2 regions of the Marinomonas sp. 63XJN7_9_ISO-PGPR-S23-217 genome follow, and region 2 is predicted to be linked to the other one. Evidence: predicted binding sites of a transcription regulator. Region 2 holds the regulator's gene; the other holds the start of a gene.

Region 1 (17,105 bases), 2.4 Mb from region 2:
ACGGGCACGCGCAGCGGTCACATTCTCAGTGATGTTGCTTAGGTTATTAACCGTTGACGAGAAACGGTTCTGTATTGCACCCAATTCCGCACGCTTAGAATCCACTGCAGAAATCATCGTATCAATGACGGAAACCATACTTTGCGCATTCGTCATGGACGTAACCGATGCCGTAGTGATGCTAACTTGGGAAGAGGCCTGACTTGACAGACCTGACATAGTAAAGCCACCATTCCCAGCAAAGTCAATAGACCCAGTGGCACCAGCATTCTTCATATTAAAACTGATCGTTTGATTGGAATCAGCACCTACCTGAAAGACACCATCGTAAGTGCCATCTAATAAGCTTCTTCCACCGAATGTAGTGTCTGATGCGACCCGGTTAATCTCCTTTGATAGCTGTCCCACCTCTTGTTGAATGGCTTTCCTATCTTCATCGGTATTTGAACCGTTAGAGGCTTGCAATGACAAAGTACGTATACGCTGGAGCATATTAGTCGTTTCATCCAATGCCCCTTCTGCTGTTTGCGCGACAGAAATACCATCATTCGCGTTTCGCACAGACTGGTTCAAACCATTAACTTGAGCGCTTAAACGGTTAGAAACTTGTAAACCTGCGGCATCATCTGCTGCCGAATTAATACGCTTCCCCGAAGACAAACGCTGGAAAGCAACATCTAGCGTGCTGCCTGATTTCATCAACTGACGTTGAGCATTCAGAGATGAAATATTCGTGTTTACATAAAGAGCCATAAATAGCCTCCTAAAGTTTTCGACAATTCCTGCAAAAAAGCAGTACTCGTCCTTAATATCGACGAGAACATCAATAACTTTACTATTTCATGGCATTTATTTACCTCATACAGGCAAAACCCTTCACCCTAATAGGCAAAAATATTCCCAACTGATTGATATAGATAAACTTTGTATTTACTCCCTTATTAATAAAACCGTCTAAATAATGTAAATTTTAAGCAGTAACAAGATCGCTAGCATTACAAAAAAGCTCAACGGAAAGTCCGTCTTCAACTCCCCTTTCTTAAACGAAAAGGAGCAATAATCGCATGTTGCCAATACGTCCAACATCGATAGGCAGACACATCTCTATAAATCGAAATAACAGGCACGACAAAGTAAAGACGAGCGAAAAACTCATCTGGCTGACAGCAAACAGATGTTATAAAGACCGGACACCGTCAAGCCGACAGAAAAATATCCGCCGAACACGCCAGACACAAAAACGCTGAAAGCATCTTAATTAGCCCCACTCAATCACTCGTTATCAAATACAAACCTCCTGAAAACACAAATTTTAGGCACAAAAAAGCCAGATGAAGCACTTTCATCTGGCTAAAAGCCGCTTTTCCCAAGAGAATAGAAGCCGCTTGAAATAAATTTAATAGAAGAAAAAGCAGCACATAGGTACTACTTTTTACTCGCTATTTAATGCTAATTAACGACCACCCAATAGGGACAACGCCGCTTGAGGACGTTGATTAGCCTGAGAAAGAATACTGCTACTAGCTTGCTGAAGGATTTGAGCACTGGTCAAAGCAGCCGTTTCTTTTGCGAAGTCAGTATCTTTAATACGTGCACGTGCAGCTGTTACGTTTTCAGTAATATTGCTCAAGTTATTCACAGTAGAGGAAAATCGGTTTTGTACCGCACCCAACTCAGCACGCTTAGAGTCTACTGCCGAAATCATAGTATCAATAACCTTGATCATACTTTGCGCATTACTCATAGTGGTAATTGATGCGGTATCTTTAGAGACCTGAGGTGTTGCTGCACCACTAGATAACCCAGACATGGTAAAACCACCATTTCCTGAATAATCAATGGAATTCGCATTACCACCAGATTCCAGCGTAAAACTAATGGTTTGGTTAGAGTCAGCACCAACCTGAAAGACGCCAGCGTAAGTACCATTAAGCAGGTTACGTCCACCAAAGGTCGTCGTACTGGCAACACGGTTAATCTCTTTAGAAAGCTGCCCCATTTCCTGTTGCATTGCGACACGATCTTCAGCCGAGTTTGAACCGTTGGCAGATTGAATGGATAGAGTACGCATACGCTGCAGCATGTTGGTTGTTTCGTTCAACGCACCTTCAGCCGTTTGAGCAACAGAAATACCATCATTCGCATTTCGTACTGACTGGTTCAGGCCATTCACCTGAGACGTCAAACGGTCACTGATCTGTAAGCCCGCAGCATCATCGGCAGCACTGTTAATACGGTAACCAGAAGATAGACGCTGGTAAGCAGTATCCAATGCTTTACCCGACTTCATTAACTGGTTCTGAGCATTTAAAGAAGAAGTATTTGTGTTTACATATAAAGCCATTTTGCTTTCTCCTAAATAATAAAAAAAGAGAGATAACGCTGTAAAATCAACTTGGCATCCACATATACAGCGATCTACCAAATGCTCGTTTGAATTGTGTTATCAAACTCCATATACCCTTTATCGACACTCTATTTTCAATCTTTAACCTTTTTTTCTATTTTTTCTATTTTTTCTCCAAGCCCTTTACACTAAAGGCAGTAAAGACAAGGAAGTCAGTAGAATGCGCACAACCGTGTACAAAAAGTAAGCACTCTAGTCTTATTTGTAATCTACTACAAATAATCCGTCATTAGCAAAAATACTCATGACAAAAACAGACTGTCGTGATACGACACATTAAGGGCACTTGCTAGAGGAGGATGTGTTAAGAAAGGTAATTAATAAACTGGATTCCCAAAGACTGAGGGGAAATGTCTTTGACAATTTTAGTACTCTCCTGAGAGTAGCCTGGCTTACTCAGATCAATATCCGATACTGTAATAAAGCTCTTATGAGTCAGGCTATATACTTGACGAACTAAAGCGGGCTCCAAAGAAGCACTTAAGGTCAACACAAACCCGACACGACCATTCGACAGCACGATGCAAGACCCCACCGGAATTCTTCCAATGCTTTTCAGAAAAACCCCTAAGAGGGATTTATCAAATGCCAATCCAGCCTCTTTTACTAATTGCCGACGCGCTCTTAGTGGCCCCATGGACTGTTTGTGAACTTGCTCTGAGGTTAAGGCATCATAGGCATCGATAATACCAGCTATTTTCCCATACACAGAGATTTCTTGATCCTGCTTACCATGGGGATACCCTGCACCATCTACTCTTTCGTGGTGATCGATCAACATTTGATATGCCACTTTGGGGATACCGTCACTCTGCTTAAACATTTGCTCGCCAAATGTAATGTGCTTTCGAAACAAATCAAATTCGGCTTCCGTCATTTTCCCTGCTTTATGACTAATGGCCATAGGCAAACGAAAACGCCCAAAATCAAAAAGCAGGCCACCCAAAGCAATGGCTTCGATGTAGGGCTCAGACAATGCCAAGGCTTTGGCAAAATGAATACCCAATACTGCCGCCCCCATTGCATGCTGCTCCAGATACGTAGAAGCATCTTTTATATGACGAATAGCAAGCAGAGCAAAGGAATTACGCGTATGAGATTGCATCAAGCGCTGACAAAACGCCCTTAGTTTATCCATGTCTAATGGGGAGCCCGTTTTAACGATATCGGTCTGCTCCCTGAGTAAAAGGTAACCATCTTCGAACAGTTTTAGTGCTTTAATAACCTCATCATTAAATGAAGTCGGTGCCAGTTTTTTCTCCACGAAACCAGTCTTAGCCTGACGTCGTAAAGGCAAAGAAATCGATGCATTAGCCTGAGACTCGTCCGCCTCTTTTTCAACTTGTTTTTCTTTGTCTCTTTTTTGCGCCTTATACGCGAGAATATACTCTCGAGTATTATCATCAAGCTCTTGACGAAAGTATTTAAACAGACTTTGACCTTTATTCGCTTTATCACGCCAATCTTTGGTGGTTAATGAGGCATTTAGCTTTTTTAAACTTTTAACCGTTTTTCCTTGAGTCATGGAGTAGCACAGCAACAGAAATCGCTCTTGTGCGTCATATAGGCGCTCTCGTTTTGTGTTCAGTAGCTTTTCAAAGGTAAAAGAAGGGTCATAGGGGAGAAAGTTGGTCTCTAACGCAGGCTTCACTAGATCAAAAGTCACTTGACGCATGGCCACACTAACAATACGACTTTTTTTCCCTCGCGTTCGAACTAGGCTACGGATATGCTTATGATTAAGGACATCATTCTTAATGCCAAATTGGCTGATAATTTCATCAAGATTAAAGAACCCCGAATTCAAATCAATACCAAAGCATGACTCGACTTGAAACGCTGACATCTCTCGCTACCTTCCAAGCTATAAATCAAATCTTATTGAATAAAGATAGATTATCTATCCTAGTGAATAATTTCTGTGAGGCATTCAAGGCCGTTTCGGACATAGACAATTCGGTTGCCGCTTTGCCCATATCCAGTCCTGCCACCCGCTCCTGGGCCATGGTATTGGCCATCTGGTTCGCTGTGGAAAAATCACCTCGTTCTGTCATACTATTGAGCCTAGCCCCCACCATTGAACGCACGCGACCTACCGATGTCTGCGTATTAACAATACTGACTTGACCATTTTTCAAAGCGATATCGCGCTCTTCACTCGAGGCATTAGGATCTTTCATCACCTTTATTGTATTGCGCAACACATTGACCACATTGTCACGTTCTGGCTTATTAAGATCAACGTCAACAATCGCACCAGGATCCCCTTTTAAAGAAAAAGACATCCCTTGAATAATGAGGTTTTTGTTCGGATCATAGGTTCCTGAGGCAATAATGTTTCCAGATGAATCAGCAAAAAAATAACGTCCTGGTGGACCTATATAGCTTTTTTCATCGTCTTTATTATCATTCTTCGCACCAGCTGCCTTGTTAGCGGCAGCATCTTGCGCCCTTTGACTCACTAACGACTGTATTGCAGCCGCATCTGGTTTGGTCATAGACAAAGGCGTGGTTGTCAGCACGAAATGGTTACTTGCTTGATTGGTGACACTAAAATGCCTTTTTAAAAAGGCATCAAAGTCATCCTGATTAGAGACCTTTGACACCACATCAGAGTTCCCCACACTCAATTTTGTGGAAAACGTATTACGCTTCCATACATCTTCAAAAATATGCTTACCCGAATCGCTCACCGCCACCTTACGGCTCTCTGAAATTTGCGCAAAATTTTGCCCCTCATTACCAGACCATTTAAAGGTACCATCTGGCAAATGGGTAAAAGCAGGCGCTTGGGTGTTTGTCCCCGAAAAAATATAGCTACCATCGGCACTGCGAGAATTCATTAAATCCTCCATGGAATCGACCATGGAGGAAACTTGATCGGCAATCGCACCAATATCCTGATGCGTATTTGCGGTATTATCCGCTTGAATCAACATAGTTCTGGCTTCATCCAATAGGCCATTATAACTTTGCAAGGCCACTTCTTCGTATTCCAAATGCCCTTTCGCCATTTTCATGTTGTTATCGTACTGCTTTAAAGACTGATTACTCGACTCATACTGCATCACCTCCCGCGCACCCACTGGGTTATCGCTGGGAGAAACAATACTGGTATTCTCCGTAATCTTCTTCTGAATATCCATCACACGATCATTCGCATGACTCATAGCGCGACTGGACTGACCGTATATTTGATTATTAGTGACTCTCATAAACTTACCTCATTGCCGCTAATAACGTATCAAATGTACTTCGAGCCGCCGTGATCACTTGCGCGGAAGCAGAATACGCCTGCTGGTACTTGAGTAGGTTAACGGCTTCCTCATCCAAGCTAACACCAGATATGGAATCACGTCTCGCGATACTTTGATTCATGACGACATCGCTCGACTCTTTGTTGGTTTCCAGCGATGCGGTTTTACTCCCGACAGAGGCAACAAGATCAGCAAAAGATTCAGATAAAGACGTTTTTCCTCCGATGAGAGGCTTGTCCTGCAAAGACACTAATTTTAAACCGTTATAATCGTCTGCAGCCCCCGTAAATTGAGGGCCTAAATCAAATTCATCCCCTGCCTTAGGGCTTCCCTGCAGAGACAAATCAAAACCAGCCTCTTTTGCTAATCCAGCCTGAGTGAGAAGGTCTTTAAAATTCGTCATGTTATTTACTTTTGCTAAAGCATTTCCACGACCATCACGGACTTCAAATGAATGATCTCCCGTAAACACGATACTGTGTGGGGCATTTTGATAAAGTTCATCACTACTCTTGAAGGCAGAACGATCAGGATGGGTGTTTGTGACAGACGTTAACGTGAGTTTCGCATCTGACATATTATTTGGATTCGTTTGTACACCAATGGGAGCTCGAAGCGCCAAATCCTCTCCACTATTAGCCTGTAAAGACAAGCCTGTCGCAGCACCTTCTGTTGGTGAAAAGTTGTATACATCATTAATCGAATATTTACTGATATCCCCCAAACGAATATCGAAACCGAGACCAGGCACCTGATAATAGCCTTTATCGTCCGGTTTCATCGTACTGGTATTGATTTCCGTGACATGTTTTCTAAGATGACCATGCTCATCATAGGCCTTAATCAAAAAACGATTGTTATCGGTTTTCGATAACTCATAGGTGTCGGTGGTTATTTCAGTGGATTTTCCAGGGGTCACTCGCACCGCCAGATCCGATGCATTACCGATATTATGTTGCCCAGCATGAAAACTAATGCGGCCAATACGAAATAGATCCTGCCCAAAATTACCATCACCATCCAAACCGAGCTTATTCTGCTGGTTCATTCGGTCGGCAATAGAAATCGCACTTTGACCCAATAAGCGATCCGATTTCACAGCGAAGTCGGCACTATAATCGACCAAAGCACCGATAGAACCACCTAAATTTTCGTTATTGACGCCCACTTCGTATTTACCAAAATCAATGTAGAGTTTCTTGTTTTGTGGGTTCTTAGGGTCTTCTTCGACTTTAAGCTTAGTGGGTGTTTTATCCATCACCAAAGGCTGTCCGTTGGCAAGAGCCACTGTCATGACGCCCGTTTTAGAGTAATCCACTTTGATATGCAGGTAGCCAGATAGCTTTTTAGCCAGTTCTTCTTGTCTGTCACGCAGCTCATTGGCTGGCGAAGTAGATCGGGTTTCTTCCTTGAGAATATCGCCATTCAACTGTGCAATTTGCCCAGTAATGTTATTCAACTCCGCAACTGAAGTTGATAAGCGCTTATCAGCAATGCTCTTTTGTTCACCTACCAAATTAGACAGGGTGTGATAATGCTGAACCAAATCTTTAATGTTGGAAAAGGCAATGTCACGTAAAGAAGAAGAGGTTGGGTCATTATTCACGTCTTGTATGGCTTTAAATGTCTTACTTAAATACGCATTCAAAGAAACACTTTTTTCCCCCAACAATTGGTCTGACGTCGACATAATAGAATGATAAGTATCATAGTAAGAATGCGCAGAGACATCATTACGCACCTGTTCATTGACAAATTTATCAACAATTCGCGCGGTGTCTTTAATCCTAACGGTACCATTGGCTTCCGCAATCGTAGAGGTTTTCTGACGACTATAACCCGCTGTATCCACATTCGATGTGTTTTGACCGGTCGTATCAATACGGGCCCGACTGCTCTGCAGGCCAGATAAACCAATCGCATATAAATTTGAGCCCATGCCCACACCTCTAAGGATAATTTCTAAAATGACACCAACGCTATAACGACTTATCGACTGCTAACGCAAGAACTTTACCGGATGAAAAAGAAAACAAAATGCCGATCTATAAAGCCTCAAACCACTTACTCGATAGAATCCGATCAATTTTTTGTGCGTACTCAGGATCCGTTGCATAGCCGCCTTTTTGCAATGAGACAGCAAACAAAGACGGATCATTGCCAGACTTCAAGGCATCTTTATAACGATCATCAGCGGTTAAAAAATTGGCATAATCATTAAAACTTTGCGAAAAAGAGTCGTAAGCTCGAAATGCTGCTTTTTCACGCTTGGCAATACCATGACGAAACTCCAGCGTATTAACCACCGCTCGATCTCCATCCCAACGATGATCCGCCTTAATGCCGAATAAATTATAACTAGCGGTTCCATCGTCTTTTGCAATGGGATGTTTCCCCCAACCAGTTTCCAACACGGCCTGTGCCAATATAGCCTTCGCACTTACACCCAGCTTTTCCGCTACCGCTTTCGCATGGGGCCACATGGCTTTTACAAAAGCCTCTGGGGAATCAAACGCAACAGACTGCACTGTCGGTTTAGCCGCTTCCTCTTTGCTCTGGACTAAGGCAGAGTGACTGGATACAGGCTCTTTGGGCGAAGTACTCGAACTGGATGCCTCAACCGTTGCGCCAGACATTTCTTTTTGTGCTGCTTTTAAAAAATCTGTAGAAGCTTGGTGAGCCAACGCTTTCACTCGAATCAAATCCTGACTAGAAACCCGCTTGATAAAATCATTGTCATCAGAAGCACCTGCTTTATGAGCCTTCGGGTGTTGCGCCTGATACTGACGAATCAGCGCCTCAGATACCCCAAAACCACCCGTTTTGGCCAATACTTGCGCCATTTGGTCGTCCATCATGCCTTGATACTGCTTCGTTTGTTGACTAGAAAACAAACCGTCTCCCAAGGCTTCATTACCAGCCCGCATATTTTTTAATAGCATGCCAATAAAAATAGCTTCAAATTTTTGTGAAACTTCCTTAAGAGCCGCTTCTGGGTCCTTTTTCGCTTTAGTTTTTAACGATTCCAAAGCTGAAAAATCGGCAAAGAAGTCATCAGGATTAGTGGGCGGTAAAGCGTTCATAAGCGTCTCAAATTCTTCTACTTAGATAATGACAAAGTCAGCGTTAATGGCTCCAGCTTGTTTTAAACCTTCTAAAATAGCAATTAAATCCCCTGGAGCCGCGCCAACTTGATTCACTGCCCGAACAATGTCATCCAATGACGCTCCTGGCGCAAATGAGAACATATGCCCACTGTTTCTATCCACTTGAGGATCACCATTTCTAGGTGAAATAATGGTTCCCCCTCCGGTCACCTTGCCATTTTGCCCCACCACTTGTGGCGTATTGCGAATGGTCACTGTCAAACTACCATGGGTAATCGCCGCTGGAGACACTTGCACATGTTGACCAATAATAATGGTGCCAGTGCGAGAATTAATCACAACTCGAGCTCGCTCTTCACCTTGCTTCACATCGAGATTTTCTAGAATCGAAATAAAGGTCACCCGCTGACCAGGATCACGTGGGGCTCTGACGCGAATCGAAGTCGCATCCAATGCTTCCGCAACCCCTTTTCCTAAAAGACCATTGATTTTATCTGCCACATCTTTTGCCGTGGTAAAATCAGGACGATTTAAATTAAAGGTAAGCGAGTCCCCTGAATCAAAACTCGTCGGAACCACTCGTTCAACACTGGCACCATCTGGAATTCGACCAACCGTCGGCACACTTAACGAGTTTCGTGAACCATCAGAACCATTATTCCCAAAACCGCCAATAATCACGTTACCTTGCGCAATGGAATAAACCTGTCCATCCGCACCTTTTAAAGTTGACAGTAAAAGCGTACCACCGCGTAGGCTTTTTGCATTACCAATTGAAGAAACCGTCACATCAATTTTTTGCCCTGGTTTAGAAAAGGCTGGTAAGGTGGCTGTCAATGACACTGCTGCAACGTTTTTAGAGGTTGCACTCACGCCAGCAGGCAAAGTCACTCCAAATCGTGACAGCATGTTAGCAAAGCTCTGATTGGTAAAAGGCGTACTATCGCCCGTTCCATCCAAACCAATCACCAGTCCATAACCGAACAATTGGTTATCTCTAACCCCTTGAACACTGGCAATGTCTTTTAAGCGTACAGCTTGCACCCCGAAAGACGCAATCAACAAAAAGACGAGCACTAACTGTTTCATGTTCGTAACCACCTATGCAAAACGATTGATCGAATAATTGCCATCTGGACACCCATTACCTTGGCGCATCAGGACTATTTAAAAGACGGGTCACCCAACCTTGTTGACTGCCCGCTGCCACATCACCATTACCTGAATAGGTGATGCGAGCATCTGCCACCCGCGAAGAGTCCACCGTATTTTGTGGCGATACATCGGCTTTACGCACTAAACCAGTAAAACGAATATATTCATCACCTTGATTTAGTCTAAGCCACTTTTCACCACGAATGGCCAGCAATCCATTCGGGTACGTTTGATAAACCGTTACCGTAATCGTCCCGGTTAAGCTGTTATCCTGATTCGCTGAGGCGCTACCGGAAAAATTTGTTTTTTGTTGGGGCAAAGTGGAATCAGCCCGAATTTTTTGCCCCAGAACCGTTGGGTCCCCCCCCGTTGCAGACGAGGTTTTTGATATGGTCGCGGCATTATCCTTTGTCGAAGAAGTACTTTCGTTCAAGTTGACGGTCAGGATATCACCCACTTTGCTAGCTCTTTGATCTCCATACATGACATCGCCCATGCCCGTTCTGTAAATACTGCCATTGGGGGCCTGTGCAGGCTTCAACCCATCCGGCTCCACTGGCGCATAATATGGATCATCTTCCTGAATATTCGCTTGAGCCCTTGGTGGTCCTTTCATAGGATCATTTGGATCTGGGACATAACCTTTTCTTTTTGGCTCTTTCGGCGTTTCATCTTTCGCAGGTGTTTTATTAGGTGCGGCGGCATTCGCTGCCGCATTGGCTACCGCATTACCCACTGCCGCACCTGCAGCTGCTCCTGCGGCGTTCGCCACCGCCTGCTTGTCAACATTCCACGTTAAACAACCACTCAAACAAGTCGAAAGCAAAACTAAAAGCGCCAGTTTAATTTTCATATTATCCACTTATCCTAGAGCTGCTGAATTGCAAAGCTCATCATACCATCGGCAGAAGAAATGACTTTAGAGTTCATTTCATAAGCGCGTTGTGTCGTAATCATATTCACTAATTCTTCAATCGAATTGACATTAGATGCTTCTAACATACCCTGCCCAAGAGAACCCAATGCGTCAGTACCTGGTGCCCCCACAATTGGCGGCCCACTAGCATTGGTTTCAGTGTAGAGATTCCCCCCAATGGCATCTAAACCAGTTGGATTCACAAAACCCGCTAAATTAATCACGCCAACTTGCTGCATATCCGTCACGCCTTTTTTCTGCACCGAGACCACTCCGTCCTTAGCTATATTGATGCTGGTCACATCCGGGTCGATCTGAATAGGCGGCTGCACCACCAGCCCATTTGCTGTGACAAGCTGTCCAGTGCTACTCAGTTGAAAACTGCCATCTCGCGTGTAAGCCATCGTGCCATCAGGCTGTAAAACCTGAAAAAAGCCGTTGCCTTGAATTGCGACATCCAGTTTTCGGCCTGTCACGTTAAAATCACCATTAGAAAAGTCTTTTTGAGTGGCATCCACTTTCACCCCTGTCCCTAACTGCAATCCAGATGGCAGTTCGGCATTTTGAGCACTTAATCCACCTGGTGCTCGCTCCGTTTTGTACATCAGATCTTCAAACACGGCACGGTCTTTTTTAAACGCCGTAGTTGAGACGTTCGCTAGGTTGTTTGATATTACATTTAGTTGTTTGTCCATGGCCGTTAAGCCAGTTTTACTTACCCAAAGTGCTGAATTCATATAAGCCTCTTTGCAAATTAAATAGCGCGACTGTAATCGATCAACGGAGATAGTTAGCGCGAAAAGCGATTATGCCCTTTGTAAAATTCTCGAAGACGCAGCACTGTCTTCTCGAATGGTATTCATCATTTTAATATTCATTTCAAAGCGACGAGACAGATCCATAATATGCGTCATTTCTTCCACCGCATTCACATTACTCCCCTCCACAAAACCGGAGGCAACCTGCGTATTTAAGTCTTGATTAAAAACCTTCCCATCTTTACTGTGAATCAAGCCATCTTCGCCTTTACGTAAATCATCAGGGTCAGGATTCACCAGCTTAAGCTGACCAATAACGGCGACCTGATTTGCCGCTCCCCCTTGTGGAATAATTGAAATAGAGCCATCAGAGGTAATCGTCAGACTCTGCAAAGGCGGCAAAAAAATGGGGCCATTAACTCCAGCCACAGGTAATCCTGTGCCCGTTACCAATTGCCCTGCGGCATTAATTTGCAGGTTGCCATCTCGAGTATAGGCTTCTTGCCCTTTTGAGTCGTAAACAGTTAAAAAGCCTTTGCCTTTGATCGCTACATCTAGGTTACGCCCTGTTTGAATCATGCTTCCTGGGGTAAAGCGCGTACCTGGATTCTCCGTCATGGCATAGACACGGCTTGGATAGTATTCTCCGTAAACCTGCATCGCTCGTGCCTGCTCAAAGTCAGCGCGAAACCCTGTCGTGTTGACGTTTGCTAAGTTATTCGCATGAATAGTTTGGGCATTCATTGTTTCGACACCACCACTCATTGCTAGATACAACGCTCTATCCATTACACCCTCTCGTTACGCATTTTTACCATCTAATCACTTACTATCAAGAATCATACCAAGTTTGAAATCATTCTAATCCATTGATATATATAGTTTTAATGAAAAAGCCTCCAAAGATAGGCGAAAATAAGGCAAAAAAAAGCCGAAGTGGGCAACCACTCCGGCTAGAAACATCTCTTTTATATCATTAACGCAAATTAATGATAGTTTGCGTGACCGTATTTTCTGTCTCTAACGTTTTACTATTTGCTTGGTAGTTACGTTGCGCTTCAATTAGAGCAACCAATTCAGAGGTAAGATCCACATTGGACTGCTCTAATGCGCCTCCTTGGATTCCCCCCAAGGTACCACTATTAGGCCGGCCTACATTTGCTTGGCCAGAATTAGAGCTTGCCACCCAGGCGGTATCACCCGCTGGCGTCAAACCATCTACGTTATCGAACGACGCCAAGGCAACCTGACCAAGAACAGACGTTTGTTGGTTTGTATAGGTGGCTTTCAAGTTCCCATCTCGATCAAACGAAACCCCTTGTAACTCCCCGGCAGTATAACCATTTTGCTCAAAGTTATCGGTACTCGCCAAAGCAAACTGAGTCGATCCAGCAAGGTCAATGGGCATAATAGCGTCACGATTCGTTGGATCAAAACCTGTAATTTCTAGATTAACAGGTTGTGGAGTTCCAAAAGGAGGAATCCCTTGGAATGTACCTTGGTATTTACCCGTAGCATCAAACTTCACCATACTGTTTTTCGGCAAAAACGGTTTTTCTTCGCCCGTAATCGGATCGGTATAGCTTTCCTTTCCATCAACCGTCGCTCTCACTTCATATGTATTATCTTCACCCTGTTGAATAAAGTAATAGCCCAAGGTATGAGTCTGTCCTAACGAATCATAAATGTTCTTGGTATTGCCATAACTGTATGATTTCGGATTATTCGGATCAAACGCAGGTCGTGCCACTTGTTTAGGCTCACGCAAGTCCGCTGGCGCCAAACCACCAGTAATCGCCACCCCACCCAATGTACCACTGACAGCAATCGGCGTTTGCGACATGCTGGAGATCGTCGCCGTTGTTGGCTCAGTATTCCCCAGATATAAAAGTTGAAAAGGTTTTTCTTTAACCCCATTTTTGTTGTAATCGGTATTACCTTCAGCATTATTGAAGGTCGCGTAGGTAGGTGGCATAAATGCAGCACCAGTATCGTCTTTGGTTTTACCGTCTACCGTCGCATAAACACGATAGGTATCAGGATCCTTACCTTTTGCATAATAGTAACTGATAATATGGTTGTTACCATTTGCATCGGTTACCGTTTGGGTTTGAGTATAGTTATAAGTATCTGGGTTTTTAGGATCAAAATCCGCACGAATATAAGGCGGAACATCTTCACCTTCCGAGTTTAAATTTAATTTAAGCTTTACATCTGACGTCGCTTTAGGAGGTATTCGCTCCGTAGGCACCACCAAATCCTCTAAATTACCGCCTAAAATACCATTTTTTGCGTTGTAACCTTGCACTTTTTGACCAGTATTCGTCACCAAATTACCATCAGCATCCAATTTAAAATCACCCGCCCGAGTATAAGCTTGGGTGCCGTCTGGCTGCTTGATAACAAAGAACCCCGTGCCATCCACTGCCAAGTCTAAATTGTTATCTGTGTATTTCAAATTACCAGAAGAAAATTCTTGCGCAACTTTAGATACCCCCACCCCCGAACCAATGGAGTTGTTACTGCCTGCTCCTAACACATTAGTACTATATAGATCATCGAACTCGACACGAGACTTTTTAAAACCTGTTGTATCCGCGTTAGCGATGTTGTTACCTGTTACATTCAAGTAATCAGAGGATGCCTTGATGCCTGATAACGCTGTATTAAATCCCATAATCTGCTCCGGTTAACCTAATATTTCCAATTTGTTAGTCAGTTTAATCTTTCCATGATTCTCGACATTTAACATAGTACCGTCTTTGCCATTAATTGTTACGCCCTGAATACGAGCGGGTAATTGAATGGGCATAGCAGCTACCTGACCTTTTTCGTTGACAGATGAAGCGGCAAAATGATATTCACCAGGTGGCAATTCTTTACCTTGATCATCTTTTCTATCCCACTTAACATCGTTTTCTGTCAATTTTTGCGTACGAACCAACTTATTATTGGCATCGAAAATCTTTAGCTCTGCGGAACTAGAGTCTTTAGGAATATCTGTTTTAAGCTCAATAGAGTGCTGAGAATCACTAACTGAAAGCTTATTTCCAGGCATCAATAACGATTTACCCACCAAACTAGACGCACCCAGCGCTTGGTTGGATGTAAGAGCCGTCGTCATATTCTTAAGTTGATCTGAAATGCCCGATAACTTTTCCAAAGAACTAAACTGTGACATCTGAGCCACCATATCATTGGTGTCTTGCGGTGCCGTTGGATCTTGATTTTTAAGCTGTTGAATATATAGCTTTAAAAATACGTTTTTATCAGCCAGCCCTTTTGTCGGATCTTTTTTTGGGTCTTTTACATCATGCGCACCCGCAGCAGCTGGATCCTTGACCCCATCCTTATTTGCACTTTTCTTCAAGCTCGCTTTCGCACCATCTGTGCCGTACTGAGCAATCAGATTTTTTAAACCATTATTATCAGATATATTTGCCATACATCACCCCTATGATGACTGTCCAAGCGTGAGCATTTTTTGCATCATGCTTTTGGCTGAATTCATAATATCGACATTCGTTTGAAAAGAACGCGATGCAGACATCATATCGGCCATTTCTTCGATCGGATTAACATTTGGGTAATAGACATACCCTTTATCGTTTGCCATTGGGTTATCCGGTTCATACCTCGGTTTAAGCGGCGCAGAAGACTCCACAATACCATCAACTTTGACACCAACTCCCGCACCACTATCATCGTCAGTGGTATCCCCCCAGCCATTATCCTTCATGGAATTAACCATCATCTCAGAGAAAACAGGCTTACGAGCTCGGTATGTTTGATCTGCAGAGCTTGCCGCACTGTCAACGTTTGCCATATTACTCGCCACTGTATTTAAGCGAATGGTCTGGGCACTCATCGCAGACCCTGCGATATTAAAAATATTACCTAAAGACATACTGATTAGTTCCCGCTAAGTGCTTTTTTCATACCACTGATTTTTCTATCCAAAAACATAAAACTGGTATCAAACTGCAGAGAATTCTTAGCGTATTCTGCTTTTTCTCTTTGCATATCAACCGTATTACCATCTAAAGAGGGCTGACTTGGGTTACGATACAAAAGGCCATCATCGCCATCACCAAATTCACTCACACCATTTATATGTCGCTTATTATCTACCGCTAAATACAGTTTGTTTTTCTCATTGTTAAACATGGAGTCGAAGGTAATGTCTCTGGCTTTGTAGTTTGGCGTATCCGCATTGGCGATGTTGTTTGCCAATACAGCGGCGCGAGCACTGCGAAACTCCAGCATTTTGTCATGCCCTGCAAATGCTTGTTCAAATGATATAGCCATACTTCTCTCTTCATACAATGATCAAACGTACAAATCAAAAAGCAATAATAGTGCCAAAATAAAAAACACTTTAAAATCAAATTCTTATGAGCTTTTTATTTATTATCGGCAAAAAGCGGCAACATGACATCCCCCATAACGGCGAGTCAAAGCAAAGAGGAAAAAGGGCACGAATACAAAAGGCCCTTCTTGGCATAATAGCAAGAAGGGCCTTCGAAAAGATCGTTTTCAATAAAGGGGATATACGCGACACACCGCCTCTTATCGGCAAAATAGCGACAAAGAAGCCTTGTTAATTGTTTGTTATTTTGCCTTATAGACAATCCCTGGATGACATTGAACAATCTCAAACAAGTCGGATAAACCACTTAAGGCTTCAGACCCTCCAAGAAACAAGTAACCACCAGGATTCAAAGCGGCATGCATTCGCTTCAAGATATCCAACTTCAAATCTGCGGTAAAATAGATCAGTACATTACGACAAAAGATGACATCAAACTTACCAAGTCCTGAAAATGAATCAATCAGATTCAGGTAGCGAAAATCGATACGCACGCTCAAAGAAGGCTTCACCTTCCATGTGGTATTATTAATTTTATCGAAATACTTACGCTGCATGTCATCGCCTAACCCACGAGCAATGGCTAGGCTATCATACTCACCTTGTTTAGCATGCTGCAAAATATTGGTACAAATGTCGGTCGCAATAATTTTTTCGCCAGGCCTTAACACACCAGGGCGTGAAGCTTTGAACTCTTCTATCACCATACTAATAGAGTAAGGCTCTTGCCCTGTAGAAGAAGCAGCCGACCAAATTTTCAGAGGCGACTTGGTCATTTCAGGTAAAATTTTCTCTCTCAGGATCTTAAAAGGATGGGAGTCACGAAACCATAAGGTTTCATTGGTCGTCATCGCATTAATCACTTCTTCTTTTAATTTTGCATTTCCGGCACGTTCAAGAACATCAACTAACTGCTCTATTTTATTAAAATTTTCTCTTTCTAAGATCTTCCCTAACCGACTTGCCACTAAGTACTGTTTATTATCACTTAATGAAATGCCACATACTTTTTGAAGAAAATCTCGAAACCTTAAATAGCCGTTTGGTGTTATTGCATTCGTACTACTGAGCATTAGAACTCCTAAAACAGCAGCTAAAAGGATCAGACACAGCGCTAAATATCATCAAAACCACAT
Region 2 (13,765 bases):
TTTGGTGATGATCGAATACTTAGCAGAGAGTTTTAAGTATTGGCCAATTGGCAGTGGATTTGATAGTCGACACTATTGGCAACTGGTTCAATTAGGGAGCTGGATGTTTGAGAAGGCGTTGCTAGTGGTGTTACCCTTGGCTATTGCAGTTTTAATTATGAACTTAGCCTTTGGGGTAGTGGCGAAGGCCTCCCCTCAGTTAAACGTTTTTGCGTTAGGCTTTCCTATCATTATGCTCTTTTCTCTGTTCTTTTTCTGGATGATGTTAGGGGACTTTTTGGATATCTATCGTTTATTTTTCCATGAGATAACGGCTTGGATGAAAGATACATGGGGGGCTCGTTTGCATGGCTGAAAACGAAGACGGTAGCGAAAAAACGGAAAGTGCCAGTAGTAAGAAGCTCGAAGACGCTCGAAAAAAAGGCAATATCGCTCGCTCCAAAGAGTTAAGTTCTGCTCTGTTGCTAATTGTGGCTGCTGTGGCGATATACAGTACTGGTGTATTAATGGCGAAAGACTTGGGGGATGTATTTCGCTTCAACTTTAATATAGATAGGTCGGATCTGTTTGATATTAGTCGAATGATTTTTCATCTTTACGGTTCGACGGTTGAAATGATGAAATCGTTAATCGTGACTTTGTTGGTACTGGCTGTAGCAGGGATTATTGGCAGTATTATGTTGGGTGGGCTGAATTTTTCATGGGAGCCCTTAATGCCTAAGCTCAGTAAGATTAATCCCATTACTGGCTTAAAAAGAATGTTTTCCGTTCAATCTTTAGTCGAATTGCTTAAGTCTATAGCCAAAGTTGTCCTCGTTGCTTTTGTATCGACACTGGTTATTTATCATTATTTACCCGAAGCACTGGAGTTGACCTTTCAGTCCATACGTCCTGCCATTTCTCACGGTATTGATATGGTGATGTGGGCGTTTATTTTTATTAGTTTGTCTTTGGCACTGATTGCTGCGATAGATGTGCCGTTTCAGATTTGGTCTCACAAAGAAAAGTTGAAAATGACCAAACAAGAGGTGAAAGATGAGTACAAGCAGCAAGAAGGGGATCCGCAAGTGCGTGGGCGTATCCGACAGCTACAGCGTCAGGCTGCGATGAATCGCATGATGTCCGATGTTCCTGAAGCGGATGTTATTATTACCAACCCAACACACTTTTCTGTGGCGTTAAAATACGATCAAAGTGGGGGGCAGGCTCCTATAATGATTGCTAAGGGGAGTGATTTTATGGCATTGAAAATTCGTGAAGTAGGCAATCACTATGATATCCCTGTGGTACAATCCCCCGCACTAACGCGAGCGATCTATCATCATACGAAGATCGGAGAGGAGATTCCCCATGGTCTCTTTAAAGTAGTCGCACAATTGCTCGCTTATGTTTATCAGCTGCGTAATGCACGACATGGTGCGCCAAGGCCGGAAACCATGCCGCGTTTTGATGTGCCAGAAGAGTTTCAATGGGATGGTAATACGCCATCCTAGCTAAATTGATTGTTAATATCTGCGGGAACCACGTGTGAATTTTGATCGCCAAAAAGTGACTGGTCAGTTTAAAGGGATAGTGAGCGGGAATCTGGGGATTCCTATTTTGCTTCTGTCACTTTTAGCCATGATGATACTGCCGATTCCTGCGTTTCTGCTCGACGTTTTATTTACTTTTAATATTGCGCTCGCCATTGTGGTCTTATTAGTCGCGATTTACTCTTTGCGCCCTTTAGATTTTGCCGTTTTTCCAACTGTTTTGTTGGTGTCTACCTTGATGCGTTTGGCATTAAACGTGGCCTCTACCCGTGTTGTTTTATTGTATGGTCATGAGGGGGGAGATGCGGCTGGTAAGGTGATTCAAGCCTTCGGTGAGGTGGTGATTGGTGGCAACTATGTCGTCGGCTTTGTGGTCTTTGCCATTTTAATGATCATCAACTTCGCCGTAGTGACAAAAGGGGCGGGGCGTATCTCTGAAGTAAGTGCTCGATTTACTTTGGATGCCATGCCGGGTAAGCAAATGGCCATTGATGCGGATTTGAACGCAGGGATGATTGATGCGGATCAAGCCAAACAGCGGCGAATGGAAATCGCCTCAGAAGCAGAGTTTTATGGATCTATGGACGGTGCCTCTAAGTTCGTAAAAGGGGATGCTATTGCGGGTGTGCTGATTTTGGGGATCAATATAATCGGTGGTTTGGCGATTGGTATGTCGCAACACGGGTTGTCTTTTTCCGAAGCCATTCAGCGCTATTCTCTGCTGACTATTGGTGATGGTCTGGTGGCTCAGCTCCCTTCTTTGATGCTTTCTACTGCGGCCGCCATCATGGTGACTCGGGTTAACGAGTCGGGCGATATGGGGACGCAGATTGTCTCGCAAATGTTTGGTTCGCCAAAGGCATTGTATATTGCCGCTGCGATTATGGGGATTATGGGCATTGTACCGGGCATGCCACATTTTGCGTTTTTGTCCCTAGCCATCGTTTTAGGTAGTTTCGCTTACTTTCTTGAGTACCGCAAAAAGCGCAAAGCGATGGCTGGAGCTTTGTCGACAGGCAAATCCTCATCGTCTGATGCCTCGCCTCCAGCAGAAAGCAAAGATCTTAGCTGGGACGATGTGGCGCCGGTTGATATGTTGGGGTTAGAAGTTGGCTACCGCTTGATTCCTCTGGTGGATAAATCTCAAGGCGGGGAGTTATTAGCAAGGATTAAAGGGGTTCGTCGCAAGTTGTCGCAAGACTTGGGCTTTCTTGTGCCCAGTGTTCATATTCGAGATAACTTGGATTTGATGCCCAATGCCTATCGTGTCACGCTGATGGGGGTTAGCTTGGCGGAAGCGGAAGTGCATCCCGATAAAGATTTGGCAATCGATCCTGGGCAAGTATTTGGTTCTATTGATGGGATTGCAGGTAAGGATCCGTCGTTTGGTTTGGATGCTGTTTGGATTGATCCTAAAAAACGCGATCAAGCACAAACCTACGGTTATACTGTGGTGGATGTGAGTACGGTGGTGGCAACGCATATTAACCAAATTATGCATAAACATGCCTATGAGTTAATTGGTCACGATGAAGTGCAGCAATTGCTTAGCTTGCTTAAACAATATAATCCGAAGCTGGCTGAGGAATTGGTGCCGAATACCATTCCTTTGAGTATCTTGTTAAAAGTACTGCAAAACTTATTGATTGAGGGGGTTCCGCTTCGCGACATGCGTACTATCGCCGAAGCCATTATGGGAGTGCAGCCGAAAAGTCAGGACCCTATGGTACTAACCGCAGCTGTTCGAACGGCCTTGTCTCGTTTGATTATCCAAACTTTGGCAGATGGGGTAGAAGAAATTCCTGTGCTAACGCTTGATCCTCAATTAGAAAAAATGCTGATGCAAACGGTTCAGCAGAGTCAGCAATCAGGTATTAAGAATGAAGAAGCGCTTATTTTAGAGCCGAAAATGGCCGAACAATTACAAGCTTCCCTTAAACAGTCTGCAGAACAGCAGGAAGCAATGGGAAATACTCCTATACTGATAGTGTCAGCACCAATCAGGCCAATGCTAGCCCGTTTTATGCGTTATGGTATGGTGAATATGTCTGTTCTGTCTTACCAAGAAGTGCCAGATCATAAGCGAATTACTGTTGTTGGTGTGATTGGTCAATAGTCTGTAGCAATTGTGATCAATTAGTCTCTATATTTATCAAAGTCTTTCGGGTAAGCTATGGATTTGTAAGGTTAAATACACTAGAAGGATTCAATTATACATGCAAATTAGGCGGTTTCGAGCTCCCGACATGCGCCAAGCGATACGGAAAGTCCGTGACGCTGTGGGCCCTGATGCGGTTATTTTATCGAATCAACGCCTCCCTACTGGTGAGATAGAGATCGTCATTGCGTTGGACTATGATTGCTCTTTGCCTTCTAGTATGGTGCAAAAAAAGCCTTCAACATCAACATATAGGCCCTCTAAAGAGCGACGAAAAGAGGCTTATCAAGACCCGTCAGCTGAGTATTTTGAACGTATAGAAAGGGCAAAGCAACAAACTCCAACCGATACTAATAGCCCCCGAGCATCATCCCCATCATTTGATATGCCACCTATTGAAAATGATGAAGACGAACCGATGTTGGAAGAGGCGCTCTCTCTAAAACAGAACAAAGGGAGCGATAACCAGCTCCATGCCATGGAGCAGGAGTTGCACCGTGTCAAAGAAATGTTGGAGCAACAGCGTCAGCAGTCAGCAACGCAGCCCAAAGAAAATTCAGTTGAAGCGAAAGCCCGAGAAAAATTAAAGCGTTTAGGTTTGTCTGATTTGGTGACCTCTCGTTTGCTGGATGATATTGACCTAAAAGGTCGGGAGGACGATTGGAATCGTTTGCTTGCTCATCTTGCGGATTATATTCCAGTGCGTTCAAATTCGGCAGAGCTAAAAGGGTGCATTGCTTTTATGGGGCCGACAGGGGTAGGAAAAACAACCTCCATTGGTAAAATTGCGGCCCAGCATGTTTTGAAATATGGTTCAGACAGCATAGTCTTAGTGACAACCGATACTTACCGGATTGCTGCTCATGAGCAGTTACGCACCTTTGGCCGGATTTTAAATATTCCTGTAGAAGTGGTGAATGAATACTCTGATTTAAATGAAGTACTTGCTAAATACGCTCATTATTCTTTAGTTTTAGTGGACACTGCAGGTATGAATCCAAGAGATTCTAACCTCGAGCGGCAATTGCTAATGATCAAAAGAGCGCGTTCCAGTTTGAAAAAATTGTTAGTTTTACCTTGTACTAGTCAAAGACAGGTGCTTAAGTCTGTCGTTGATGTGTATTCTCAAGTTCAGCTAGACGGGTGTGTATTAAGTAAATTAGACGAATCAGCGTCTCTTGGTGAAGCCATTAGCGTGGTTATCGAAGAGGGCTTACCTGTTGTTTACATCGCCGATGGACAAAGAATTCCTGATGACATAGAACCTGCTCGTGCGCATAACTTAATCAGCCGAGCTGTTTATACCGCCGAGCACTACAGCCAGATCTATGGGTCACTAAGATATGGTAGTTAGTAAAATTATGTTATTTGGATGAGCGCGATATGGAACTATGTAGTACAGTTATTCTGTGCATCAGACTCAAATAGTAAAAGGTTGCTGATTTATCTTTATGCAGACCAAAAACGGATACGACACCTATACTAGAAAAGCGACATTATCGATTGATGCCATTGTCGAGCAATACGGCTATTTAGTAAAAAAAATCGCTTATCACTTGTTAGCGCGTTTACCCAATACTGTGGATGTAAATGATCTGACACAAGCCGGAATGATGGGGCTAATAGAGGCCTATAAACGTTTTGAGTCTGATAAGGGGGCCAGTTTTGAAACCTATGCTGGTATTCGGATTCGTGGCTCTATCATGGATGAAATTCGTAAAACTGACTGGGCTCCACGTTCGGTAAGGCGCAATGGACGAGCCGTAAGTGCCGCGATTAAAGAACTGGAGGCTAAAGCTGGGCGTGATGTTTCCGATATGGAAGTAGCAGCCCATATGAATATCAGTATTGAGGAATATCACGATATCATCCATTCATCGATGACAACACAGCTTTTTAGCTATGAAGAAATGTTGGAGTCAGATGATGGTGGTGTACTGGATACATTCAGTGATGAAGCAAGTGGCACTCCTTACTTATTGGCTGAGGAAAGTGGGTTTCAAGATCAATTAGCAAATGAAATTGATCAATTACCAGAAAGAGAAAAACTTGTCTTATCTTTATATTATAATGACGAATTGAATTTAAAAGAAATTGGCGCTGTTCTAGGTGTTAGTGAATCGAGAGTCAGTCAAATTCATAGTCAGGCTGCTCTTAGATTAAGAGCTCGATTAAGTGATTGGCGAGATTAAATTATGAATTGTGAAATACTACCTTTGGGTTGTGGAGGTTGCATTGGATAAAAACATGAAGATCCTGATTGTTGATGATTTCTCGACAATGAGACGTATCATCAAAAACTTGTTACGGGATTTGGGATTTACCAATACAGTTGAAGCGGATGATGGAACGACGGCATTACCGATTCTTCAAGCAGGGACAATTGACTTCCTAGTAACCGACTGGAACATGCCAGGTATGACTGGAATTGAATTGCTTCGAGCGGTTAGGGCTGATGATAAACTCAAAAGTATTCCTGTATTGATGGTAACAGCGGAAGCCAAACGTGATCAGATTATTGCTGCGGCTCAAGCCGGGGTGAACGGTTATGTTGTTAAGCCTTTTACTGCCGTCGCACTCAAGGAAAAGATTGAGAAAATATTCGAACGAATAGATGCTGCTAAATAGGGGCTTTTGATGTCAAAGAAACTTGGATCAGGCTTGGGGGATTTTGAATCCCTAGTGAAGGATGGTGCTGTTGATCTTTTGAATCACATTGAAGTCGGTGACTTTAGTAGTGCGATAAAGGTTATTCAAGAGCTTAGCGAGGCTCGACATAATAGTTTCTATAAAGAAGTCGGGACGCTAACAAGAAGTCTCCATGACGCAATTCGCGATTTTCAAGTTGATTCAATGGACTTGGTGGTTGGTGAAGAGCATGCTGGATCAGGTAATACCAAAATTACAGATGCCTCTGATCGTTTGAAATATGTTATTGAATTAACAAGTTCGGCGGCCAATAAGACCATGGATATGGTGGATGGAAGTGTTCCTGTGGCGAGTGAGCTGCAAAATCAAGCGAGAGAGTTACGAAAAGACTGGAATCGTTTAATTCAACGTGATTTATCGCCTCAAGAGTTCCGTGAATTATACAAACGTATTGATGTGTTTTTAAAGTATGCGGATGACAGTGCGACGACCTTGCATTCCAATCTTAACACAATTCTTTTAGAGCAAGGTTATCAAGACTTAACTGGCCAAGTAATTACGAGAGTGAATGATCTAATTCGAGATGTAGAAGAACGTCTTGTACATCTCGTTGCTGTTGCAGGACGAGTTGATAGTATCTCCGGAATGGAGCATGACAAGAGCGAAGCCGAGCATGATGACACGCGTGGTCATGGTCCAGCTATTAATAAACAAAACAACCCAGAAGTACTGAATAGTCAAGACGAAGTAGACGACTTGCTATCAAGTCTTGGTTTCTAAAGGGAGCTGAGGATGAGTTTCGAGGTCGATGAAGAAATTTTACAGGATTTTTTGGTAGAAGCTGGAGAGATCCTGGAACAGCTTTCCGAACAATTAGTAGATCTAGAGCAAAACCCGGACGATAAGCAATTGTTGAATGCTATCTTTAGGGGCTTCCATACCGTTAAAGGCGGGGCGGGGTTTTTACAGTTAACAGCATTGGTCGATTGTTGTCATTATGCGGAAAACGTGTTCGATATCTTGCGTAATGGCCAGCGTACTATTAACTCTGATTTAATGGACGTGGTACTACAGGCTCTTGATGCAATCAATGAGATGTTTGAAGCCGTTCGCTCCGGTAATGAGCCCGAGCGTGCTGATCCTGATTTGATTCAGGCTCTTAGTGTCTATGCAAAACCGCCCACTGCTGAAGAGTTAGCCGGAGGTAGTGTTGATGCCGATGAGGAACCAGAAGATGATTCGTCTGATGAAAGCATGGCGATTGAGGAAGACGAAGTTGTTGAAGAAGAGCTAATCGATGACTCATCCGATGCGAATGAGTCAGAAGAGCCTGTTGATATTACCGACGATGAATTTGAATCTTTGCTTAATGCTCTAGGTGGTGAGGATACTCCTGGAGAAAAAGCAGACAGCGGAACCACTAAAGCTGAGGTGAATTCAGATAATGCTTCTGATGAAATCACCGAGGATGAGTTTGATCAGCTGCTTGATAAGCTACATGGTAATGGAGCACCTGGCCTTGATAGTTCTAAGGAAGCCAAAAGCAGTGACGCTTCTGAAAATGTATCAGAAGAATCGTCTGCTGAATCAGATGAAATTACAGAAGACGAGTTTGAAAAGCTACTCGATCAATTGCACGGGGGCAGTGCACCTGGCCTAGATAGTTCTGATCAAGTTCAGGAAACGACTAAGGAAACAGAAGCTAAGGCAAAAGACAGCAGTAAGCCTTCAGAAGATAAGAAGGCTGCCAGTGAGTCAGGTGCCTCCGCAGCTGATTCCGATTTGATCACAGAAGATGAATTTGAATCCTTACTAGACAGTCTTCATGGTAAGAAGGGTGCTCCTAAAGGTAATACTGATACGGCTAGTACAAAGAAAGAAGAGACAGCGAAACCGAAAGCTGCACCTAAAAAGGTGGAGCCAAAAGTGGAACCTAAGCCAGCTCCAAGAGTACCTAAGTCAGAAGACAGTCAGCCATCACATCAGGCAAAAGACAAAGTTGCAGGTGTACCAGTAACACAAGAAGCAACGGTACGAGTGGATACTAAACGGCTTGATGACATCATGAATATGGTGGGTGAGCTTGTTTTAGTACGAAATCGTCTGGTTCGTCTTGGTTTGCAAAGTGAAGACGAGTCCATGGGTAAGGCGGTTTCTAACCTAGATGTAGTCACGGGGGATTTGCAAAACGCCGTGATGAAGACCCGAATGCAGCCTATTAAAAAGGTATTCGGTAAGTTTCCTCGTGTGGTGCGTGATTTGGCTCGAAACCTGAAGAAAGAGGTGAATCTTGAACTTCGTGGGGAAGAAACGGATCTAGATAAAAACTTAGTAGAAGCGCTCGCAGATCCACTTGTTCACTTAGTGAGAAACTCTGTTGACCATGGTGTTGAAGCACCTGATGTTCGAGAAGCTAAAGGTAAGCCGCGAGTCGGCCATGTTATTTTGTCGGCTGAGCAGGAAGGCGACCATATTCTACTATCCATCGATGACGATGGTGCGGGTATGGATCCTGATGTGCTACGTAAAAAAGCCGTAGAAAAAGGCTTGATGGATGCGGACGCTGCTGAAAGATTATCAGACGAAGAAGCATTTAATTTAATATTTGCCCCAGGCTTTTCAACTAAGGTTGAGATTACAGATGTATCGGGTCGTGGTGTGGGAATGGACGTTGTGAAAACGAAAATCTCCCAGCTAAACGGCACGCTACAGATTAAATCCGTTTTAGGGCAAGGATCGCGTTTTATTATCAAGGTACCATTGACTTTGGCGATTATGCCGACCTTGATGGTGACTTTGGCAGATCAATCGTTTGCTTTCCCGCTGGTTAGCGTGAATGAAATATTCCACTTGAATCTACAAAAAACCAACATTGTAGATGGTCAACAAGTGGTCGTTATTCGCGGCAAAACACTTCCCATCTTCCATCTTAAAAGTTGGTTGATAAAAGGCGGAACGCGTGAAACAACACCAAAAGAAGCGCATGTGGTTGTGGTCCAAGTGGGTATTAATGAAGTTGGCTTTGTAGTAGATCAGTTGGTTGGCCAAGAAGAGGTGGTGATTAAGCCTTTGGGCCGAATGTTACAAGGAACCGCTGGCATGGCTGGTGCGACGATTACTGGTGATGGCCGTATCGCATTAATTCTTGATGTACCTAGCATGTTAAAGAGTTACGCCTCTAGGTAGGTAGATTTCGATTTGGGAGTGGCGGTATGCCGGTAAAGGTACTGGTTGTAGATGACTCCGGTTTTTTCCGACGTCGTTTAGTAGAAATTTTCGAAGCAGATCCAAGATTAGTCGTTGTTGGAACAGCTAATAATGGCAAGGAAGCGGTTGATAAAGTACAGTCTTTGTCGCCTGATGTAGTAACAATGGATTACGAAATGCCTGTTTTAGATGGCATTTCCGCTGTTGCTAATATTATGAAGCTCAAACCAACGCCTGTATTAATGTTTTCATCTTTGACGCATGAAGGAGCCAAAGTTACCCTTGATGCGCTTGAAGCGGGGGCAGTTGATTTTATGCCGAAGAATTTCGAGGATATTTCTCGAGATTCTGCGGTGGTGAAACATACGTTAGTGGAACGGGTACTAACGGTTTCTCGAACGCGTCTAGGAGGGTCAAGAGCGCCCGTTCAGAGTCTAGCGCCGCGTGAGGCACCAAAGCCTATCGTTACTGATCGTGGGGTGATTATCCCGCGTTCTAGAAAGAAAGTGAGTTTAGTGGCAATAGGTACGTCAACGGGTGGGCCTATGGCCCTTCAAGCGGTACTAACAAAACTCCCCGCTAATTTTCCGGCCCCTTTGGTGTTGGTTCAGCATATGCCTGCTGCGTTTACTGGCGCATTTGCTGAAAGATTGAATAACATTTGTAAGATTACTGTGAAAGAGGCCAAAGATGGCGATCGTTTGCAGCCGGGCGTTGCTTTATTGGCACCGGGTGGTAAGCAAATGATGGTGGACTCTAGAAATGGGGGCTGTGTCCGTATTTTGGATGGTGATGAGCGGCTCAATTATAAGCCTTCAGTTGATGTGACCTTTGGATCCGCTTCTAAATGTTATCCTGGTAAAGTGCTGTCAGTTGTTATGACCGGCATGGGGGTGGATGGTCGAGAAGGCGCACGTATGTTGAAAAGCTCTGGTTCTCGAGTATGGATTCAGAGTGAAGAATCCTGTGTCATTTACGGTATGCCAATGGCGGTGGAAAAAGCCAATTTGGCTGATGATATTATCGACCTCAATCATATTGGTGAGCGCCTAGCGCGTGAGGTTAGCTAGTGGATTTGGTGACGCTGGCTGGACTTCTTCTCGCGTTTGGCTCTGTCCTTTTATCTAATTGGCTTGGTGGAGGAGAAGTCATTCTCCTTCTTAATTTACCTTCTGCAATTATTGTTATTTTGGGGAGCTTTGGCGCAACCTTGATGCAAAGTAATATTCAAGATGCTTCAAGAGCCATTTCTCTAGCTAAATGGAGTTTGTTCCCCCCCACTTTTGATTTCTCGTTTGCTAGATCTTCCATGATTACCTTGGCTTATAAGGCAAGGCGACTCTCTTTAATCGCATTAGAAAGCGACATAACCCAGCTTTCTAATGAGTTTGCCACGCGGGCTTTTCAAATGGCTATCGATGGTGATGATCCCGAGTCATTGGCAGATCGCTTGCATGATGAAGCCAATCGCATCCATGACCGCCGGATGTCCAGCGTGACCTTTATTGAATCCATTGGTGGTTACGCGCCGACGCTTGGGATTATGGGGTCTGTATTGGGGTTGATCCAAGCAATGGCGAATCTTGATAGCCCTGAGGCACTAGGGCATGGTATCGCTGTGGCATTTGTTTCTACGCTCTACGGTCAGGGGGTCGCGAATCTGGTTGTGTTCCCGATCGTTAGAAAGCTGTCTGGCTACGCAGATCAAGAACTGCTGTATAATCAGTTGTTGATTGATGGTGTTTACGGTATCGCCACAGGTAAACATCCGCAACGCATAGAACGAGAGCTAACAAGTTATGAGTGATGAGGTTTCTTCACCTGAGCCCTCGCGTCGTCGGCGAGTTCTAAAAAAGAAACGACCGTCGAGTGCCCAAAGTCGAGATCGTTGGATACTATCCTATGCGGATTTTATTACCTTATTATTCGCCTTCTTTGTTGCTCTCTATTCCATTTCTATTCAGCACAAAGGGGATGATAAAAAAATAGCTGAAACGCTAAATGGTGTGTTTGAGGCGGTGCAAAAATCGATTAAGCCGATTACTGTTGGTAAGCCTATTATAGGTCAGTCAACTGAGCAGGCGGCGGTGGACGCAAAAATGATTCCAACAACCCCCTCTAATACCGAGAAAAAAGATAGCAATACCTCCCCGTTACCGATGACGATTTATGATGTGCTTAACACTACTATTAGCAATCAATTTCAAGGATTAAGTGAGTCTGGAAAAATCGCTGTGAGCCAATCAAAACATTGGGTTAATTTGGAATTCCAGTCTAGTTTGTTGTTTGGAGAAGGGGAATATCAGCTGACAAATGAGGCCGTTGCTGTGTTAATGGCTATTTCTAGGGTATTAAAAGCTTACCCATCCCCTGTATTAGTGGTAGGTAATACCGATGATTTACCTGTGAAGTCGAGTCGATTAATGTCGAATTGGCATTTGTCTAGTTTAAGGGCGGCTTCGGTAGTTGATGAATTGGTGTATCAAGGGGTAAATCCAAAACTAATTGCGCCGATTGGGTTTGCCAGCGAAGATCCAAAAGTCAGTAATACCAGCGAGGAGAATAGACAAAAAAATCGCCGTGTTACCTTGCGAATTAGTAAAAGTAACTCCGATAATCTTTATGATTACTTGTTTAAATAGCGCAATACTGTATATGATTGCAATGAAAGTGTAAGCAAAATAATAGCATAGAACTCAGGGGACATAGAGTGCACATTTGGGCAGTGGCAAATCAGAAAGGTGGAGTAGGAAAAACAACCACGGTGGTTTCATTGGCAGGATTATTGGCAGACGCTGGCAACAGAGTTCTGATGGTAGATCTTGATCCACATGGATCATTAACGAGTTATTTTCGTTTTGACCCAGACTCGATTGAACATAGTGCTTATGACCTTTTTCAAGTCAGCGGGAAAATACCAGACACTCTGCCTCGGCAACTTATTCTAGAAACGGGGCATCCTAATCTTTCTTTATTGCCTGCTTCAACGGCATTAGCGACCTTGGAACGTCATGCCCAAGCACAGGGTGGTATGGGGTTGGTGATTTCCAAAACACTTGCGATTCTATGGGATGATTATGACTATGTATTGATTGATAGTCCGCCTGTTCTTGGGGTACTTATGATTAATGCATTGGCGGCTTGCCAACAGTTAGTGATTCCGGTACAAACCGAGTTTTTGGCCATCAAAGGTTTGGAGAGAATGGTGCGCACCTTGACTATGATTAACCGTGCAAGGAAACGCCCTGTTCCTTATTTGATTGTGCCAACCCTATTTGACCGACGTACGCAAGCGTCCAATAAAAGCTTGAGAAGCCTGAAAGATTCTTATGAGGAACTGGTGTGGCATTCTGTTATCCCCGTCGACACTAAGTTACGAGATGCCAGTACCGCAGGTGTTGCTCCTTCTGCGCTTGATGCGAGTGCGCGAGGTGTAAAAGCGTATGCGAGTCTGATGGACTCCTTATTGAACCCAGTGGGTTAAATGGTTATGAAAGAAACGAAAACAAAAGATCAATTGGTTGGTCCCCAACTTGCGGTGCAGAGGTATCTTGATGATTTGCTGCAAGAGGCGACGATCGTTGATTCAGATGAGCCTGAATCTTCTGAACCGGATGCATTAGAAGAAGCATCGGATGAAAAGAAAGTCAATGAAGAAGATATAGACGATTCATTTGGTGAGGTTACAGAAGACGCTGAAGAACGAGAGACAAAAGAGGAGCAGGTCACCGATTCAGAAGATAGTTTCTCTGAAGCTCCTTCTCTTGAGGACTGGGGGTTAACGGCGGATGGTGTTGAAAAAGAATACAGTGAAGCGTCTCTTGAGGCGTTAGATGCTTCCTTTGCCGATTTTGAGAACGCCATTTCTGGTATGCAAGGAGAGGCCTTGCAAGAAAGTACAACTGAAGCAGAGGCTATTGAGCCAGAGCCAGAGCCAGAGCCAGAGCCAGAGCCAGAGCCAGAGCCAGAGCCCATAAAAAGCCGATGGGTGGCGAAAACAGAACCTTTGCCTTGGGCTAAGAGTCGTTTTGAATGTCTCTTGTTTTACGTTGGCGGGCTAAAAATGGCGGTTCCTTTAGTTGAACTTGGTGGTATACACCAAAGTAGCCATGACAAACTTACCGCCATTTTTGGACAGCCTGATTGGTTTATGGGAGTCGCGAATGTCGGCGATTTCAACTTGCGTACCGTGGATACGGCACGTTGGGTGATGCCAAAT

What was found. Region 2 encodes FliA, which starts transcription of late flagellar genes. Its sites were predicted from a motif close to CTAAAGTTNNNNNNNNNNCNGCCGATA; they were not measured.
Region 1: a site for FliA is predicted at 7,655-7,681, ahead of flgK (flagellar hook-associated protein FlgK). Genes of this name have one in related genera too.

The regions. Positions count from the first base shown of each region.
Region 1 is NZ_CM149678.1:4,306,134-4,323,238, forward strand. It holds gene AC0VYI_RS20180 (flagellin N-terminal helical domain-containing protein) at 1-753, opposite strand, end outside; gene AC0VYI_RS20185 (flagellin N-terminal helical domain-containing protein) at 1,454-2,344, opposite strand; gene AC0VYI_RS20190 (HD-GYP domain-containing protein) at 2,712-4,253, opposite strand; gene flgL (flagellar hook-associated protein FlgL) at 4,279-5,622, opposite strand; gene flgK (flagellar hook-associated protein FlgK) at 5,627-7,603, opposite strand; gene flgJ (flagellar assembly peptidoglycan hydrolase FlgJ) at 7,710-8,747, opposite strand; gene AC0VYI_RS20210 (flagellar basal body P-ring protein FlgI) at 8,769-9,860, opposite strand; gene AC0VYI_RS20215 (flagellar basal body L-ring protein FlgH) at 9,916-10,779, opposite strand; gene flgG (flagellar basal-body rod protein FlgG) at 10,794-11,579, opposite strand; gene flgF (flagellar basal-body rod protein FlgF) at 11,649-12,389, opposite strand; gene AC0VYI_RS20230 (flagellar hook-basal body complex protein) at 12,577-14,277, opposite strand; gene AC0VYI_RS20235 (flagellar hook assembly protein FlgD) at 14,290-15,045, opposite strand; gene flgC (flagellar basal body rod protein FlgC) at 15,055-15,507, opposite strand; gene flgB (flagellar basal body rod protein FlgB) at 15,513-15,908, opposite strand; gene AC0VYI_RS20250 (CheR family methyltransferase) at 16,212-17,042, opposite strand.
Region 2 is NZ_CM149678.1:1,248,764-1,262,528, forward strand. It holds gene fliR (flagellar biosynthetic protein FliR) at 1-355, shown strand, start outside; gene flhB (flagellar biosynthesis protein FlhB) at 348-1,493, shown strand; gene flhA (flagellar biosynthesis protein FlhA) at 1,528-3,648, shown strand; gene flhF (flagellar biosynthesis protein FlhF) at 3,779-5,044, shown strand; gene AC0VYI_RS05785 (RNA polymerase sigma factor FliA) at 5,142-5,882, shown strand; gene AC0VYI_RS05790 (chemotaxis response regulator CheY) at 5,938-6,318, shown strand; gene AC0VYI_RS05795 (protein phosphatase CheZ) at 6,328-7,119, shown strand; gene AC0VYI_RS05800 (chemotaxis protein CheA) at 7,132-9,525, shown strand; gene AC0VYI_RS05805 (protein-glutamate methylesterase/protein-glutamine glutaminase) at 9,552-10,616, shown strand; gene AC0VYI_RS05810 (motility protein A) at 10,616-11,353, shown strand; gene AC0VYI_RS05815 (OmpA family protein) at 11,346-12,188, shown strand; gene AC0VYI_RS05820 (ParA family protein) at 12,257-13,030, shown strand; gene AC0VYI_RS05825 (chemotaxis protein CheW) at 13,037-13,765, shown strand, end outside.